DNA from 3 places in the Adlercreutzia sp. CNCM I-6207 genome. Region 2 is predicted to be linked to each of the others. Evidence: predicted binding sites of a transcription regulator. Region 2 holds the regulator's gene; each other region holds the start of a gene.
The links. The regulator LexA, encoded in region 2, represses DNA repair genes until DNA is damaged. The targets are predictions, from matches to a motif close to CNAACANNTGTTNG.
Positions count from the first base shown of each region.

Region 1: the regulator LexA is predicted to act here: its motif matches at 1,559-1,572, upstream of ACW4QM_RS08155 (putative DNA modification/repair radical SAM protein).
Region 3: the regulator LexA is predicted to act here: its motif matches at 2,657-2,670, upstream of ACW4QM_RS01300 (replication-associated recombination protein A).

Region 1 is NZ_CDRVLZ010000014.1:28,599-33,767, forward strand. It holds gene pyrE (orotate phosphoribosyltransferase) at 1-372, opposite strand, end outside; gene ACW4QM_RS08150 (Rpn family recombination-promoting nuclease/putative transposase) at 579-1,427, shown strand; gene ACW4QM_RS08155 (putative DNA modification/repair radical SAM protein) at 1,664-3,181, shown strand; gene ACW4QM_RS08160 (TIGR03915 family putative DNA repair protein) at 3,191-4,138, shown strand; gene ACW4QM_RS08165 (DegV family protein) at 4,190-5,092, opposite strand.
Region 2 is NZ_CDRVLZ010000010.1:60,876-66,044, reverse strand. It holds gene ACW4QM_RS06700 (prenyltransferase) at 1-495, opposite strand, end outside; gene ACW4QM_RS06695 (hypothetical protein) at 604-1,155, opposite strand; gene ACW4QM_RS06690 (hypothetical protein) at 1,276-1,785, opposite strand; gene dut (dUTP diphosphatase) at 1,800-2,234, opposite strand; gene nrdR (transcriptional regulator NrdR) at 2,238-2,684, opposite strand; gene lexA (transcriptional repressor LexA) at 2,980-3,618, shown strand; gene hflX (GTPase HflX) at 3,738-5,060, opposite strand.
Region 3 is NZ_CDRVLZ010000001.1:306,382-311,550, reverse strand. It holds gene ACW4QM_RS01310 (AI-2E family transporter) at 1-120, opposite strand, end outside; gene ACW4QM_RS01305 (DUF948 domain-containing protein) at 142-1,050, opposite strand; gene ACW4QM_RS01300 (replication-associated recombination protein A) at 1,307-2,620, opposite strand; gene ACW4QM_RS01295 (UTP--glucose-1-phosphate uridylyltransferase) at 2,941-3,753, opposite strand; gene ACW4QM_RS01290 (FAD:protein FMN transferase) at 3,852-4,910, shown strand.

The DNA.
Region 1 (5,169 bases), on a different contig from region 2:
GACCTTGTCGCCGTCGTGAAGCTCCGCGCCGAGCAGGTTGCCCGCGTCGGCCCCGTGGTCCTTCACTTCCTTGCGGTTGCAGCAGTACTTTACCTCCTTGCCGTACAGCTCCTGAAGCGCCATGGCCGTCACCACCGCCAAGGGGATGCCCTTGTAGGCTGGCCCGAACACCACATCGAAGTCCAGCCCGAAATTGTCGTTGATGGCCTGGGCGTAGTACAGACCCAGCCGATGCAGCTGCTCGCCGGTCACATAGGCGCCCGCATTCATGAAGAACGGCGACTTGCGCCCGCTCTTCAGCGTGAAATCGCCGAACTTCAGCACGTCGCTCTGAACCATGAACTCGATGAACTCGCGCTTGTAAGCCTCCATAGCCGCCCTTTCATCCGTGAGGAGTTCCCTCATGTTTCCTATGGGCACCATGATACCCGATTTCCTCGTCGGTTTCCCCGAATCGATCAAAGTGCGGCTCCAGCACGGTTGGCGCGGGGAACGAACCGGGACATTCCCGCGTCATTTCTGCGGTTCGGATCGCGTAGCATGGCACGATCCAAACCCCCGGTGAAAGGACGGCCTAGATGTCGAGAAACCTTCTGTTCAGCGAGTACCCCATGTTTGACAGGATCATGGAGGAGCGCCCCGATCTGTGCCGCCGAGTGCTGGAGACGGCCCTCGGTGTGCCCGTGGACGAGGTACGCAACGTCGTCGCCGAGCGCACCCTGCAGCCCCGCGTCGGCTCCCACGGAGTGCGCCTCGACGCCTGGGTTCGCACCTCGGACGCGCTCTACGACGTGGAGATGCAGACCTACTCCCGCGAGGGCCTGGGTCGACGCATGCGCTACTACCAGAGCGCCATGGACACTGCGATGCTGCGCCCGGGAGCCACCTACGACAGTTTGCCCGAGAGCTTTATCGTTTTCATCTGCCTACACGACGAGTTCAAGGAGGGGCTCCCCGTCTACACCTTCGACATGATATGCGATGAGAGCGGATCCGTGGTACTCGGGCACGGCTTCAGATGGGTCGTGCTCAACGCCTCCGCTTGGGAGATGTTGCCAGACGGGCCGCTTCGTGGTTTACTTCGGTACGTCGCCACCGAGGAGGTCGGAGGCGACGGCCTTACCGCCGACCTCGCGGCCGCCGTGGAGGCCGCCAACGAAGACGCTCCATGGAGAGAGGAGTCTCTTGTCATGCTGACGCTGGAAGAGGATATGCGCGCCCAAGGCCGCCTCCTGCAGAAGAAGGGTCGTGAGGAGGGGCTTGCCGAGGGCAGAGCCGAGGGTAGGGCCGCTGGACGGGCGGAAGGAGCCGACCAACTTGGAAAGCTGATAGCTCAGCTTATGGATGCCGGCCGCTTCGAGGACGCCCGCCGTGCGGCGACCGATGCGGAATACCGTGAGGGGTTGCTCGAGGAGCTTGACTCGTAGAAGCAGGAGCAATCGCGAACCGACGACAACGAAGTCTCCCCCTTCGCAAGCCCCCTCGCCGCCACACTCCTCTCCCGACCCCAGAAGACATACGCCGCAAGCAAACCGGCGATGTTCCGCCCATTGACACGCGAACATCTATTCGGGTAGTATAGCGTACATTCATTCGGGCGAACAAGTGTGCTCGTTTGGTGTTAGCGGCGGGAAGATGTCTGGCGGTTGGAAGGGGTTGCGCGGTGAACGTCATCGAGAAGCTGGAGATTCTGGCCGATGCGGCGAAGTACGACGTGGCTTGCACCTCCTCCGGGGTTCAGCGCGCGGGCAAGGCCGGACAGCTGGGCGCGGCCACCCAGGCGGGATGCTGCCATTCGTTCACGCCGGACGGGCGCTGCGTCACGCTGCTCAAGGTGCTCATGACCAACGTCTGCGTCTACGATTGCTGCTACTGCGTGAACCGCGCGAGCAACGCCGAGGCACCCCGAGCCGCATTTACGCCTCGCGAGTTGGCCGACCTCACCATCGGCTTCTACCGCCGCAACTACATCGAGGGGCTGTTCCTCTCCTCCGGTGTCGCCGGATGCCCCGACCGCACCACCGAGCTCATGATCGAGGCCCTGCGCATCCTGCGGGAGGAGTACGGCTTTCGCGGCTACATCCACACCAAGGCCATCCCCGGCACCTCGGTGGAGCTCATCGACGAGCTGGGGCACCTGTCCGACCGTCTCTCGGTGAATCTGGAGCTGCCGAGCCGGCAGAGCCTGGGGCTTTTGGCCCCCAACAAGTCGCGTGCGTCCATCCTGGCCCCCATGCGGCATATCTGCGACTCCATCGCCGACGATGCGGAATCGCGCTCGCTGGCGAAGAAGCGCACTACGGTATACCTGACGAAGAAGAACGCCCGGAAGGCACGGGCCTTCGCGCCGGCGGGCCAGTCCACCCAGATGATCGTCGGAGCCACCCCGGAAAGCGACTACCAGATCCTGAACCTGTCGGCGGCCCTGTACACCCACCTGTCGCTGAAGCGCGTGTTCTTCAGCGCCTACCTCCCCGTCGTGTCCGACCCGCTCCTGCCCGCCACCGACGCCGTGCAGCTGAACCGCGAGCACCGCCTCTACCAGGCCGACTGGCTCTTGCGCTTCTACGGCTTCAACGTGAGCGAGATCATCGACGAGGAGAACCCCTTCCTCGCCCCCGATGTCGATCCGAAGGCGAACTGGGCTCTGAACCACCTGGACTTCTTTCCCGTGGAGGTGAACAGCGCGCCTTTGGAGGCCCTTCTGCGCGTGCCCGGCATCGGCGTGCGCGGGGCGAAGCTCATCTGTCGGGCACGACGGCAGTCCACCCTCGGCGAGGCGGAGCTGAGAAAGCTCGGCATCGCCTACAAGCGGGCCCGCTACTTCATCACCATGAACGGCGCCTGGGGCGGATCGGGAGTCGATTTCTCACGCGAGGCCCTGCACGCGCGGCTTTCGGCCCCTATCGACGGCGGTCGCCATGGGCGCCGCGCCGACCGCGCCCCAGCTGGCCAGATGAGCCTCTTCGAAACCGTGGAGGCACCGCCCGTACTGCCCGAGGCGAGCCCCGATGCGGCAACCGCCCGCGAGGTCGCCTTCGCCGCCCAGCGCCGGGCCCTTGAGGCGGCCGGGACGGCGACCGGGCGGCAAGCGGCCGCAACCGAGCCGGCATCGGTCGCAGAGCGCTCGATCGCCGACGGCCGCAAAACGCTCGACAGCCCGCTGCTCTCGGTGGCCTAGGTGGGCGCCATGAAGCATATCCCGAACGCATACGCGGAGGGCGCCCCTGCGACGCCCTCCCCTCCTCCCGACATCTACGACGAGGTGGCCTACGCCTACGACGGCTCCCTGGAAGGGCTGCTCTCGGCCGTCTTCGCCGCCTACGAGCGCCACGAGCGTCCCACCGATGTCGCGCCGGAAGAGCGCCTGCAGCCCCGTCTCGGCCAGCGCGTGGCGCTCATCCCCACCGACCAGGACCGGGCCCTGCGCGTCATGAGCACCCTGCGCCGCCAGTGCGGCCGCGCGGCAGCCCTGGCGGTGACCCGCGCCGCTTGCTCGGACGAGCCGGATGCGGGCACGGCGGTCTACCGCTTCGTGCGCTATGCCATCGACGAGCAGAAGCATCGCGCATGCGAGCACTGCCGCAAGCGCGCCTCCTGCGCAGGCCGCGGCGGCATGGGGCCGTGCCCCAAGCAGCGGGGTCGCGCCTTCTCGGACATCACCCACCCGGCAGTAGAGCGGCTCTTCCGCATTTCGCGCTCGGTCGGTCAGGAATGCGAGCATATGCGCCAGTTCGTGCGCTTCCAGCACCTCGCCGGCGAAGGAGCCGATGTGTGGTTCGCCCGCGTGAACCCGAAGGCGTCGGTGGTGCCGCTCATCATGGATCATTTCGTGGAACGGCTCGGCGTGCAGCCCTTCATCATCTACGACGAGGTGCACCATCTCGCCGGCGTCTACGACGGCGGCGACTGGCAGCTGGTGAACACCGAGGGCGCCGGCGACTTGGAACGGGCGCTGCCCGACCGCACCGCCGACGAGGCCCTCATGAGCGAGGCCTGGCGCACCTTCTACAAAAGCGTCTCCATCGACGCCCGTTACCACCCGGAGCTGCGCCGTCAATTCATGCCCAAGCGCTTCTGGAAGAACCTCACCGAGCTGCAGGAAAGTCCTGCCGCCCTGCGCACCGCGCTACGCTGAGCGCGGGTGAGCCGCGGCCGCGCAAACATCCCCGCCGGTGCGACGACAGCCCTACAAGCTGAATACCAGCTCGCTGGTTGGGGCGGTCAGCTTGCCGGGCACGGGACGCTCGCACTCGTAGGCAATCCCCACCGCCGGCCCCACGTGCACGCCGATGACCGGACTGACGGGCAGCACCTCCACCGCGTGTCCCACCACCGGCTCGATAGCCTCGCGCGCCCATTTGATGGCGGGGGCCGCTGATCCGATGTAGTGCACCACCACGCGCGCCAGGCCGCACGCATCGATATCCTCCTTGAAGATATCGACCATGCGCGCCAGCGTCTTCTTCCACGTGCGCACTTTCGCCAACGTAGCCGTCTCCCAATCGGCCACCGTGAGCACGGGGGAGATTTGCAGCAGACCGCCGAGCAACGCCGACGCACCTCCAATGCGACCGCCCGCCTTCAAAAAAGCAAGGCTCTCCGGCGCGAAGATGAACCGCGACGAGGCGACCGAATCAATCGCCGCCTGCGCGCACCGCGTCAGATCGCCGCCCGCATCGCGCGCATCGCATGCATCGAGCACCGCGAACATCTCGTCGCCGCAGTTCGACGTCGAGTCGATCAGTGTGCAGCGGAACTGCTTGTAGCGCTCCTTGCAGGCCCGAGCGCTGCGCACCGCCCCCTCGAACGCTCCGGACATCTTCGACGAGATGAAAACCCCGAGCACCTCATCGGCCGCCTGCGCCGCCTTTTCGAAAATCGTCTCCATCGCATGCTGCGAGGGCTGGCTCGACGTAGGCGGATTGTCGATCATGTCGGCGATATCCTCGTAGAACGCATCGACGTCCATGTCGGCCTCGCGGTACTCACGACCATCCCGATTCACGAACAGCGAGACGACTTCGATATCGCGCGCCCGCACCACCTCGGCGGGGATAGAGGCGACCGAATCGGTGACGATCTTGACCACGACTTCTCCTTTCAGCGAGGCACCCGAAGGCATCCGCGCCGCACGCGACGGCGTATCGCGACGCTGCGGCCGCGATG
Region 2 (5,169 bases):
GCCGCTCACCGCCTCGCCGACGGGAAGGTAGGAGAGAGGCGTCTTGCCTCCGGAGTACATCACGACGATGACGGCTCCGATAAGCGCGATGACGAGGGGAACGGGGCCTGTCTTCCAAACAACGTACAGGCCGAGCAGAAAGGCCACGGCCAGAAAGCCGATGGCCAGCCCGAGGGCCGAGCGCGGATTGACGTCGTTGTAGACGAGCACCGAGTCGGAGGCCTCCACGTTGTCCTCGGCCGTATCGGTTCCCTTGATGAAGTCGAAGTAGTCGTTGAAGGTGTTCACGGACGCCTGCATGAGGATGCAGATGAGGAGCAGAAGCCACGCCATGCCCACGTCCAGCGACCCGGTGTTGGCCAAGGCGCAGGCGGCGGCCACGAGCACGGGCATGATGGCCGCCGGCCAGGTATGGGGCGCGGCCAACTGAAGAGCGAGGCGAGGGGAGAGGGGAGTCGTCGCTCCCCCGCTGTTCGGTTTCGTATGGGAACCCATGTTCGATTTCTCTTTTCGTCGTGAGAAGCGTTATCGATTACCTGGCATTATAGAAGAAGGGCGCCCCAATGGAGCGCCCTTCAAGGGGTTTGCGCGTTGACGGCGCGTTTAGTTGGTCATCAGCGCGGCCGCGATGTCGCCCGAGGTGGACGAGGCCGGCTCCCAGGTGCCGTCGACCTTGGTGTAGGTGATGGTGATGGGCTGGGTGGCCGCCAGCTCGACGCCGTCGAGGGAGCCGATGACGATCTCGCCGATCTTTTGGTTGATCTCATCGTTGGAGAGAGCGGCAAGAGCATCGGGATCGGCGGTGACCTCGTCCACGGCCGTCTGCAGCGCCTGCAGGTAGCCGGTATAGCTCTTGCAGGTAAGGGTGATCTGGGCCGTGGCGCTGTCGCCGTCGACATTGATCGAGTCGATCGTGTAATCGAAGCCGCTCAGGTAGGACTTCATGAACTCGACGCCGTCGATGCCGTAGACCGAAAGCTGGCTCATATCGATGGACTCGGAGAACTCGTTGACGAACGCGTCGTCGATGTTCTTAATGCTGTCCAGTTCGGACGAGAGTGAAGCGCGGATGGCGTCTTCATCGCTCGTGCCGCTCGAGCAACCGGCCAACCCGACCATTCCAATGGAAAGCGTCAAAAGAGCAGCGAGAACCACTAGAAAACCCTGTATAGTTGATCGTGATTTCGATTTTACATAATCCATATTATCAGCCTTTCTTGTCAATCTTTTCAGAAGCCCTCCAACTTGAAACATTTTACCGTATATGGAAGGTGTTTAGCCCCAGGCATTGCCGCTGCCGCCGGATGGCTGCGCGGTGATGGTGGCGCCCTCGCCGAGGATCGAGGTGAAGTCTCCCGTTTGCATGGCCTCCATGAGCACGGGCATCATGAGCGCGATGCCGACGATGTTGACGATGAGCGCAATGGCGCTGATGGCGAGACCCCAGATAAGCGTCTGGCGTACCGTGGCGGCATAGACCTTCTGGCGACCATCGACATCGTCTATCACGTGCTTGATCTTAACGAAGCCGACAATGGCGCAGACGAGGCCCACCGTGCTCAGCATCACGCCGCCGATGATGAAGGAGACTGGACCTGCAATGGCGGCTACCGTCGAGAGCGTGCGGGCGGATTTCAGGTCGGCGTCGATGAGCGCCCGTCTCTGATCCTGCGAGGGCTCCGTCGACGGCTCGGGTCGCTGGGGATTTTCGGGAGTCGTCTCCGGAGCTCCCAGCTGCTGGGGCTCGGGCGTTTCTTCGGGTTTCGAATCGCGGTGATCGGTCATAAAGGACACTCTTTCTAGGAAAGGCCGCTGCTTCCGAAGCCCTGCGCTCCGCGCGAGCTCTCGGGAAGCTCATAAGTGTTATGTAAAGTAATGGTGGGGGTAGCGATGATCACGAGTTGGGCGATGCGCTCGCCCTTTTCGTAATTGAACACCTCCGTTGGATCGAGATTGATGAGCGGCACCTTGATCTCCCCCCGGTAGCCGCTGTCTATGAGGCCCGGGGCGTTCACGATGGAGATGCCCTGTCGTGCCGCCAGGCCGCTTCGGGGAATGATGAGCCCCGCATAGCCCTCGGGAATGGCCAAGGCGATACCGCAGGGCACGAGTGCCCGCTCGAAGGGCAAAAGCGTGCCGCCCTCGGCGGCGCGCAAATCGAGACCCGCATCGCCCGGACGGGCGTAGGCGGGCGCTTCCAGGGTCTCGTCGAGCTGCTTGAAAAGAACGTCCATGGATCAGCCCAGCTCTTTCAGGGCCTCGGAGAACTCCTCCACATTCTGGAAATCCTTGTAGACGCTGGCGAAGCGAATATAGGCAACGTCATCCAGAGTGGCCAGACGGGCCAGTACCAAATCGCCCAAATCGCGCGATTTGATCTCGTTGCGCTGACTCGATCGCAATTCCGCCTCGATGCTCGTGATGAGTCCGTCGATCTTCTCGGGCGTGATGGGACGTTTCGCGCAGGCGATGAGCAATCCTCGCATGAGCTTCTCGCGGTTGAAGACCTCCGATGAACCGTCGGCCTTGATGACGAGAATGGGATTTTCGGCGAGCCGCTCGTAGGTGGTGAATCGCGTGCCGCACTGCAGGCATTCGCGACGGCGCCGGATAGAGGCGCCGTCGTCGGCCGATCGCGAGTCGACGACTTTCGATTCCTGGTAGCCACAGGAAGGACAGCGCATAGGTTCTCCTTCTCACTTTGATAAGTTGATTGCTTATCATACCCTATCAGACCTAGCGCGCTCCCCTCTTCAAAACATTGCTACCTTCGCGACACCCGCCCTCGACGCTCTAGGCGAAGAAGATGAGGAATGACGCGATGGTGCTGAGCGTGAAGGCTATGGAAAATTCGATGCGTGCCATTTTTTACTCCTGACCTCTTGCGTAGAACCTTTGTTCGCAGTTATAATAGAGCGAACAAAGGTTCACGTCAAGAGATTTTTCAAACAAATGTACGCTTTTGTGAAAGGATGCGCTATGACCCAGAAAGTGACCAAGCGGCAACAGGCGGTTCTCGACTGCATCGAAGCGTGCATTCGCGAGAAGGGCTACGGTCCTACGGTGCGCGAGGTGTGCCAGAGTTTGGGGCTCTCCTCCCCTTCCACCGTCCATGTCCATTTGAAGGCACTTGAAGACAAGGGCTTCATCAAGCGCGACCCCCTTAAATCCCGCTCCATCGCGCTTACCTATCCCATCGAGGAGGTTCCCTCCCCTGTCACGGCCTTCGCGGCCGCCTACAGCAAGCTCGTCAATGTGCCCTTGGTGGGCAACGTGGCTGCCGGCTCCCCTATTCTCGCCGAGGAGAACATCACCGACACCATCACGCTGCCCACCGATATCGTCGGCGATGCCCCCTCCTTCATGCTCTCGGTGCGCGGCGAGTCCATGATCGAGGCCGGCATCAACGATGGCGACTACGTGGTTGTGAAGGAGCAGCCGGTGGCCAACAACGGCGATATCGTCGTGGCCATCATCGACGACGGCGCCACCGTCAAGCGCTTCTTCCGCGAGGCCGACCATATCCGCCTGCAACCGGAGAACTCGACGATGGATCCCATCATCACCACGGACTGCTCCATTGCCGGCAAGGTGGTGGCCGTGTTTCGGCGCCTGTAGCGCCTTCGCTGCGCCGATAGGCCGCGAGTCCTCCCCTTTTGGTCAATCAAGAGCGCCCCTGCTCCGGATGCGAGGATCCGGAGCAGGGGCGCTCTTTCGTTTCTGGAGCGGTGGTTTCCTCAAGCGTCGACGTCCGAGACAAGGTAAGGGGAGAACGCGCTGACGAAGGCAGGGGCCGCGAGCAGCTGCAGGCGCGTGCCTGTCGCCTCGTGACTCTCGGAGATGATGTGGCAGCGCTCGTGGGCCAGCGATACCAAATCCCCCCGTTGGTACGGCACGAGCACGTCCAGCTTGGCGTCGGCGGACGAGGCGGCCTGGGCAATGGCGCCCACGAGCCCCTCTATGCCCTCTCCAGAGCGAGCGGACACGAACCGGGCGCTCGGATAACGCCTTTTAAGGCCAGCCAGCGTCTCGGCGTCCAGCAGATCGCATTTGTTGAAGGTGGCGATCGTCGGAATGCTCTGGGCCCCTATCTGGTCGAGAACCTCGCACACGGCCTCGATCTGCTCCTCGAACTCCGGCGAGGAGGCGTCGATCACGTGCAGGATAAGGTCGGCTCCGGTGATTTCGTCGAGCGTCGACTTGAAGGCCTCGACCAGGGTGGTGGGCAGCTTCTGGATGAAGCCGACGGTGTCGGTGACGGTGACCTCGCGGCCCTCGGGCAGTTCGAACTTGCGGGTGGTGGAGTCCAGCGTGGCGAAGAGCTTGTCGTAGCTGAGCACGTCGGCTCCGGTGAGCCGGTTGATGAGCGAGCTTTTCCCGGCGTTGGTGTAGCCGGCCAGTGCCACTTTGAACATGCCGCTGCCGTACCGACTCTCACGCTGCAACGAGCGCACGTCGGACAGGCGCTCAAGCTCGCGGCGAATGCTCGTGATGCGCTTGCGCACCATGCGGCGGTCCACCTCCAGCTGGCTTTCGCCCTCACCGAAGCGGGATCCCACGCCGCCTCCCATGCGGTTCGAAGCGAGGTGGGCCCACATGCCGCGCAGGCGCGGGTACAAGTACTGGTTCTGGGCGAGACGCACCTGCAGACGCCCCTCCTTGGAGGTGGCGTGCAGGGCGAAGATGTCCAGAATGAGGGCCGTACGGTCGATGACCTTCACGGACTTGTCCATGACCTTCTCCAGATTGGCCTGCTGGGAAGGTGTCAGCTCATCGTCGAAGATGACGAGGTCGGCCTCGTGCGACCGTGCCAGCTCGGCGATTTCGTCGGCCTTGCCCGTGCCGACGAAGGTGCGCGGGTTGGGCGCGTCCAAGCGCTGGGTCGTCGTGGCCACCACATCGGCTCCGGCCGTATCGGCCAGACGTTCCAGCTCGGCCAGGGAAGATTCCAAGGGCCACGGCAGCCCCGGGCGCTCGACGCCCACGAGAACGGCGCGCTCGCGGCGCTCCTCGGCCTTGGTGGCCGGACCCTTTTGGATGACGGATTCGTATTCGGTCATAGCATGCTCCTTTGCTTCAAGTAACGACGGATCCCATGAGGGGAAGGCGGTGCAAGTGGTCGTTACAGGCGCATGAGCATCACTCCTTAATCGTGGCGCGGCGTTGCGC
Region 3 (5,169 bases), on a different contig from region 2:
CTGCTTGGTGCGCGAGATGGCGTTGGCGGCAGCGGTGGCCGCGGCGGCCGCGCTGCGCGGGTTGTTGACGGAAGCGGGCGCGTCGGCTCCTCCCTGCGATTGAGACGCGTCGGTGCTCATGGGAATCTCCTCGGGTGCGAGCTACTGAACGGTGTAGGGGCTGTTCCCCACGGGGGCCGGCTTGGCCTTAGCCGCGGCGGCGTTGGGAGAGACGGCCGGCGAGGCAGCGGCTGCGGGGTCGGCAGGGGCCGTCGCAGACGCGGTCGGCGCGTCGGTGTCGGTATCGGCGTTGGCGTTGGCCACGGCCGCATCGGCGATGGTGCCGGCGGTACCGGAGAGCTGGTCTTCGAAGTCGCGGGCACGTTCTTGGCTGGCCGCGTTGGCGGCCTTGACAGCGGCGCGGCGGTCTTTGCCCTCGGCGACGACGGCGCGGGCGGCATCCCCCATGGCCGAGACGGCATCGGCAACGGTCGCCCCGCGCTCGGGCGCACGGCCGGCCTTCGCGGCGGCGCTGGCGTCGGCAGCGGCTCCCAAGCTCACGGACTCGTCAGAGGCGTAGCGCGGCTTGAACTTGCTGCGCAACTTGCCCGTGAGCGAGTTCACCAAATCGATCGGAGCGCTCGTCACGGTATCCACGGCACCGGCGGCCTTCGAGACGGAATCGGTGATCTGGGTCACATCTTCCAGAATCTGGTCGACGCGCATGAGTTCCAAATTCGCCGCGTCCACCGTGAGCGACAGACGCTCCACCAGCGGATCGACGCGGCCCACGGCGGGCTTGGCCTCCTCGGCGATCTCGTTCACGCGGGTAAGCAGCGGGTCGATCTGGTCAGTTACCAGGGCATCCACATGGGCGATGAGGGGGTCGACCTGAGCGGTGATCTTCTCCACGTTCTTCAGCGTGGGGGTGAGCTCCTTATGGGCGTCGTCGATGGTCGAGCGCGTCGAGCGGATGGTGAGCGCCAATTCCACGACGAACCATACGAGCACCGCGCCGACGAGCACGTAGACGACGGGCAGCGCGATGTCCACGATCCCTGCGAAATCCATGATGAGCCTCCTTATAATTCCGAAGACCTGACTATACCATTACTGGAGTCATTCTAATTAAGTTGCGCAGGGCCTCCACGGAACGCGTCCGCATGGTAGCCATTCCGTAAACGGAAGTTGACATCGTGTCACACGCGAGCGACATCGCCAGCGGCACCCGTGCTGGGGCGCCCTCGACCGAACGTCGCCCCAGCACGATGCCTGGCTCGCTGCGCGGTGCCCGCAACGCGGCGGACGCAATACGCCGAGCCGCGACTCAACTCCCCTGGCGGTCGCGAGCGGCGGCGTCGGTGCGGTAAGCCTCCCAGCCGCGCTCGCCGGGTTGGTAGAAGCAGCCGCGCTCAAGGCCCTCGGGCAGATAGCGCTGATCGACCCAGCCGGCCGGGTAGCTGTGGGGGTACTTGTACTCGCCGTAGTTTTCCGAGCCGGGGCGATGACGGTCGCGCAGGTAGTCGGGCACCTTGCGCACCGGGCCGTTGCGCACTTCGCGCAGCGCCGCATCGATCGCGGCCTCGGCGCTGTTGGACTTCGGCGCCAGCGCCAAGTAAATGGCGGCCTGTGCCAAGTTGATGCGGCACTCCGGGTAGCCGATGACCTCGGCAGCCCGGAAGGCGGCCTCGGCCACGAGCAGGGCCTGGGGGTCGGCGTTCCCGATATCCTCCGAGGCAGCGATGTACATGCGCCGGGCGATGAACTTCGGGTCCTCTCCCCCGTCGATCATGCGGGCGAGCCAGTACACGGCGGCATCCGGATCGCTGCCCCGCATGCTCTTGATGAACGCGGAGATGATGTCGTAGTGCATGTCCTTGTTCTTGTCGTAGGGCAGCGCGCGATGGGGCGTGGCGGCCCGCACCATGGCCTCGGTGATGGAAACGGGGGCCTCCTTCGTGCCCGGCGCCACCATACCAGCGGCCAACTCCAACGTTGTGAGCGCCCCGCGGCCGTCGCCGCCGGCCAGGGTGACGATGGCCGCGGTGGCGTCCTCTTCCAGAGCATAGCAGCCGGCCAGCCCCCGCGCGTCTTCCACAGCGCGGCCCACCAGCTCGGCGATCTCGTCGTCGGACAGCGAGTGCAGCTCCACGATGCGCGAGCGGGAGATGAGGGCTGAGTTCACTTCGAAAAACGGGTTTTCCGTGGTGGCGCCCACGAGCACCACGAGCCGGTCTTCCACCGCATGCAGCAACGCGTCCTGCTGGCTGCGGTTGAAGCGGTGGATCTCGTCGACGAACAGGATGGTGCGCAAGCCCCCCATGACGAGCCGCTTCTCCGCCGCGTCGATTTCCCGGCGCAAGTCGGACACCGTGCCCCCGATAGCCGACACCTCCACGAAGGTGGCGCGGGTCGACTCCGCGATGACATGGGCGAGCGACGTCTTGCCCGTGCCCGCCGGCCCGAAGAGGATGACGGAGCTTAACGTGTCGTTCTCGATGGCCGCGCGCAGCCAGCTGCCCTCGCCCACGGCCTCCGCCTGCCCGACCACCTCGTCGAGCGTGCGCGGACGCATGCGCACCGCCAGCGGCGCCACGTCCCGCTTCCGATCATTTTCCATAGCAGTAAACAAAGTATCCATAGCCCGTAATAGTACCACGGAGCCCGCCAAAATAATAGAACAAATGTTTTATCAATGCGAAATGCACGACAAAAAAGAAGCGGCCCGGCGGAGGGGGCCGCCGGGCCAGAAGGAGGGGGGATGCGACTCTCGCGGAGCCGCTTTCTGCTTTAAAGAGACAAAGCAGGCAAGTGATCGGAGGGGGTTGTCTCACTTGCTGACGTCAGTATAACAGCCACCCTTGAATTCCCTATGATGCACCCATGGTGAACTTGTGGATTCATAGGCTCATCGTTAAGTAATTCTTCACATTTTAGAAGAAACCTCATCAGCGGTAATACCTATCCCTGACGACGCGCGAACAGCACGTTGTTCGTCTCGAGCCAGCTCTCCACGGTGCCCGTGTCGAAGCCGTCGGCCGGATCCACCACAAGCGCGTACATCTCCTCCTCGGCAAGCACCGCGTCCAGCGCGTCGGTGAGCTGAATCTCGCCGCCCACCCCCGGCTCCACATCGGCCAGCAGCTCCATCACGCGGGGCGAGAGCAGGTAGCGACCGAACACCGCCAGGTTCGACGGCGCATCCTCTAGCGCCGGCTTTTCCACCAGCGAGTCCACCTTCCACACATTCTCGGCCACCGCCTCCCCGGCGATGACGCCGAACCGGCTCACCTGGTCGTCGGGCACGGGCATGACCGCGATGACGCTGGCCCCGCCATGGGCGTCGGAGACCGCCTTCATAGCCGGCAGCATCTCATTGCCCGGCACGAGCACATCGCCGAGCAGCACGTAGAACGGCTCGTCGCCCGTCTTCTCTGCCGCGCAGCGCACGGCATGTCCCAGCCCCAGCGCCTCCTCCTGATACACGTAGCTGACCGGCAGGTTGCCGACATATTCCACCGCGTCGGCATAGGCGTCCTTGCCGCGCTCGCGCAGAAGCGCCACCAGCTCCGGGTTCGGCGTGAAGTGGTCCTCAATGGCCTTCTTCTCGCGGCTGTTGACGATCACGACCTCATCAGCGCCGGAAGCCAGACCCTCTTCCACCACATACTGGATGGCCGGACGATCCACCACCAGCAGCATTTCTTTGGGCTGGGCCTTGGTAGCCGGCAGAAAGCGGGTACCGAGCCCCGCCGCGGGAATGAGTGCCTTCATCGAGCGCCTTTCTCTTCGTTGTTCGCGTGCCGCCCATGATACTACAGATGGCGCGCGCGTCGTCCCTCCCCTTCGCCGAGTTCGCTATACTGTCCGCCATGAGCAAAACGGACGCACATATTCTCGACCCCATCCCCGACGAGCAGTACCTGGAGGCCCGCGATGCCACCGGGGGCAAACCGGCGGGCGTGCGCTTTCTGGCGTTCAACACCATCATCGACATCGAAGCCTACGGCGAAGCGGCGGCGTGCCGAGCGGCCTTCGAGGAGGCCCGGGCGCGCTGCCGCCTCTACGAGCGCCTGTTCAGCCGCACGCTTCCCCACTCCGACATCGCACGCATAAACAGCGCGCACGGCCAGCCCGTGGCCATCGACCCTTTGACCTACGACCTGCTCGAGAGGGCGCTTTCCTACTGCGCGGAAAGCGAGGGCGCCTTCGACATTACCGTAGGCCCGGCGGTGCGCCTGTGGAATTTTCACGAGGGCACAGTGCCCGATGATGGTGCACTCGCCGAGGCGGTGCGCCACGTCGACTGGCACGCGCTCAGATTGTGGAAGACGCCGGCAGCCACAGCGGCCGAGAGCGACGCCGATGCCGCAACCGAGGCGGTGCCCGGGTTCGAGGCAGCGCCCGAACCCAAGGCCTGCTTCGCGCAGCTGGCCGACCCCGATGCCGCCGTGGACGTCGGCGGCATCGCCAAAGGATGGATCGCCGATGCGCTCGTGGCGGCCATGGAGGCCCACGGGCTCTCGGGCATCATCGTGAACCTCGGCGGCAACGTGGCCGTGAGCGGCACCAAGCCCACAGGCGACCCTTGGCGCGTGGGCATCCGCGATCCGCGCGACCCCTCCCAGCTCATCGGCGCCGTGCCCCTGGTTGCGGGATCGGCCGTCACGAGTGGCGTCTACGAGCGCTGCTTCACCGCGCCCGACGGCACCTTCTACCACCATATCCTCGATCCGCGCACGGGACGCCCCGTCGAAACCGACGTGGCCGGCGTCACCGTCATCTGCGAGAAATCCATCGACGCGGAGGGCTTCTCTACCACCCTGCTCGCCCTCGGCCTTAAGCGCGGACTCGCCCTCGCCCGCCGACACCCCGAAATTCTGCAGGCCTTTTTCATCGCCCCCGACGGCACTATCACCAACGCCCGCTGAACAACAAAACTTTTCGCATTTTTGGTCACAAAACCGAGTTTTGAACTTTCCGAAGACCTGTTTTAATGCAACTGGCGCTTTTCAAGCGATCGCCGATCCCGGTGCGAACGACAAGCTTCCGTAAAACACCAGGTCAAAGTTGGAGAGATTGAACCTTGCATTTCGTGCCCCCGCAAGCAAGAGTTCAGAACTCGGTTTTGTGACCATTTTTTCGGAAAAGTGTGCAGAACGAGCTGTGAAGTCTTTGTAACGAGCGAGA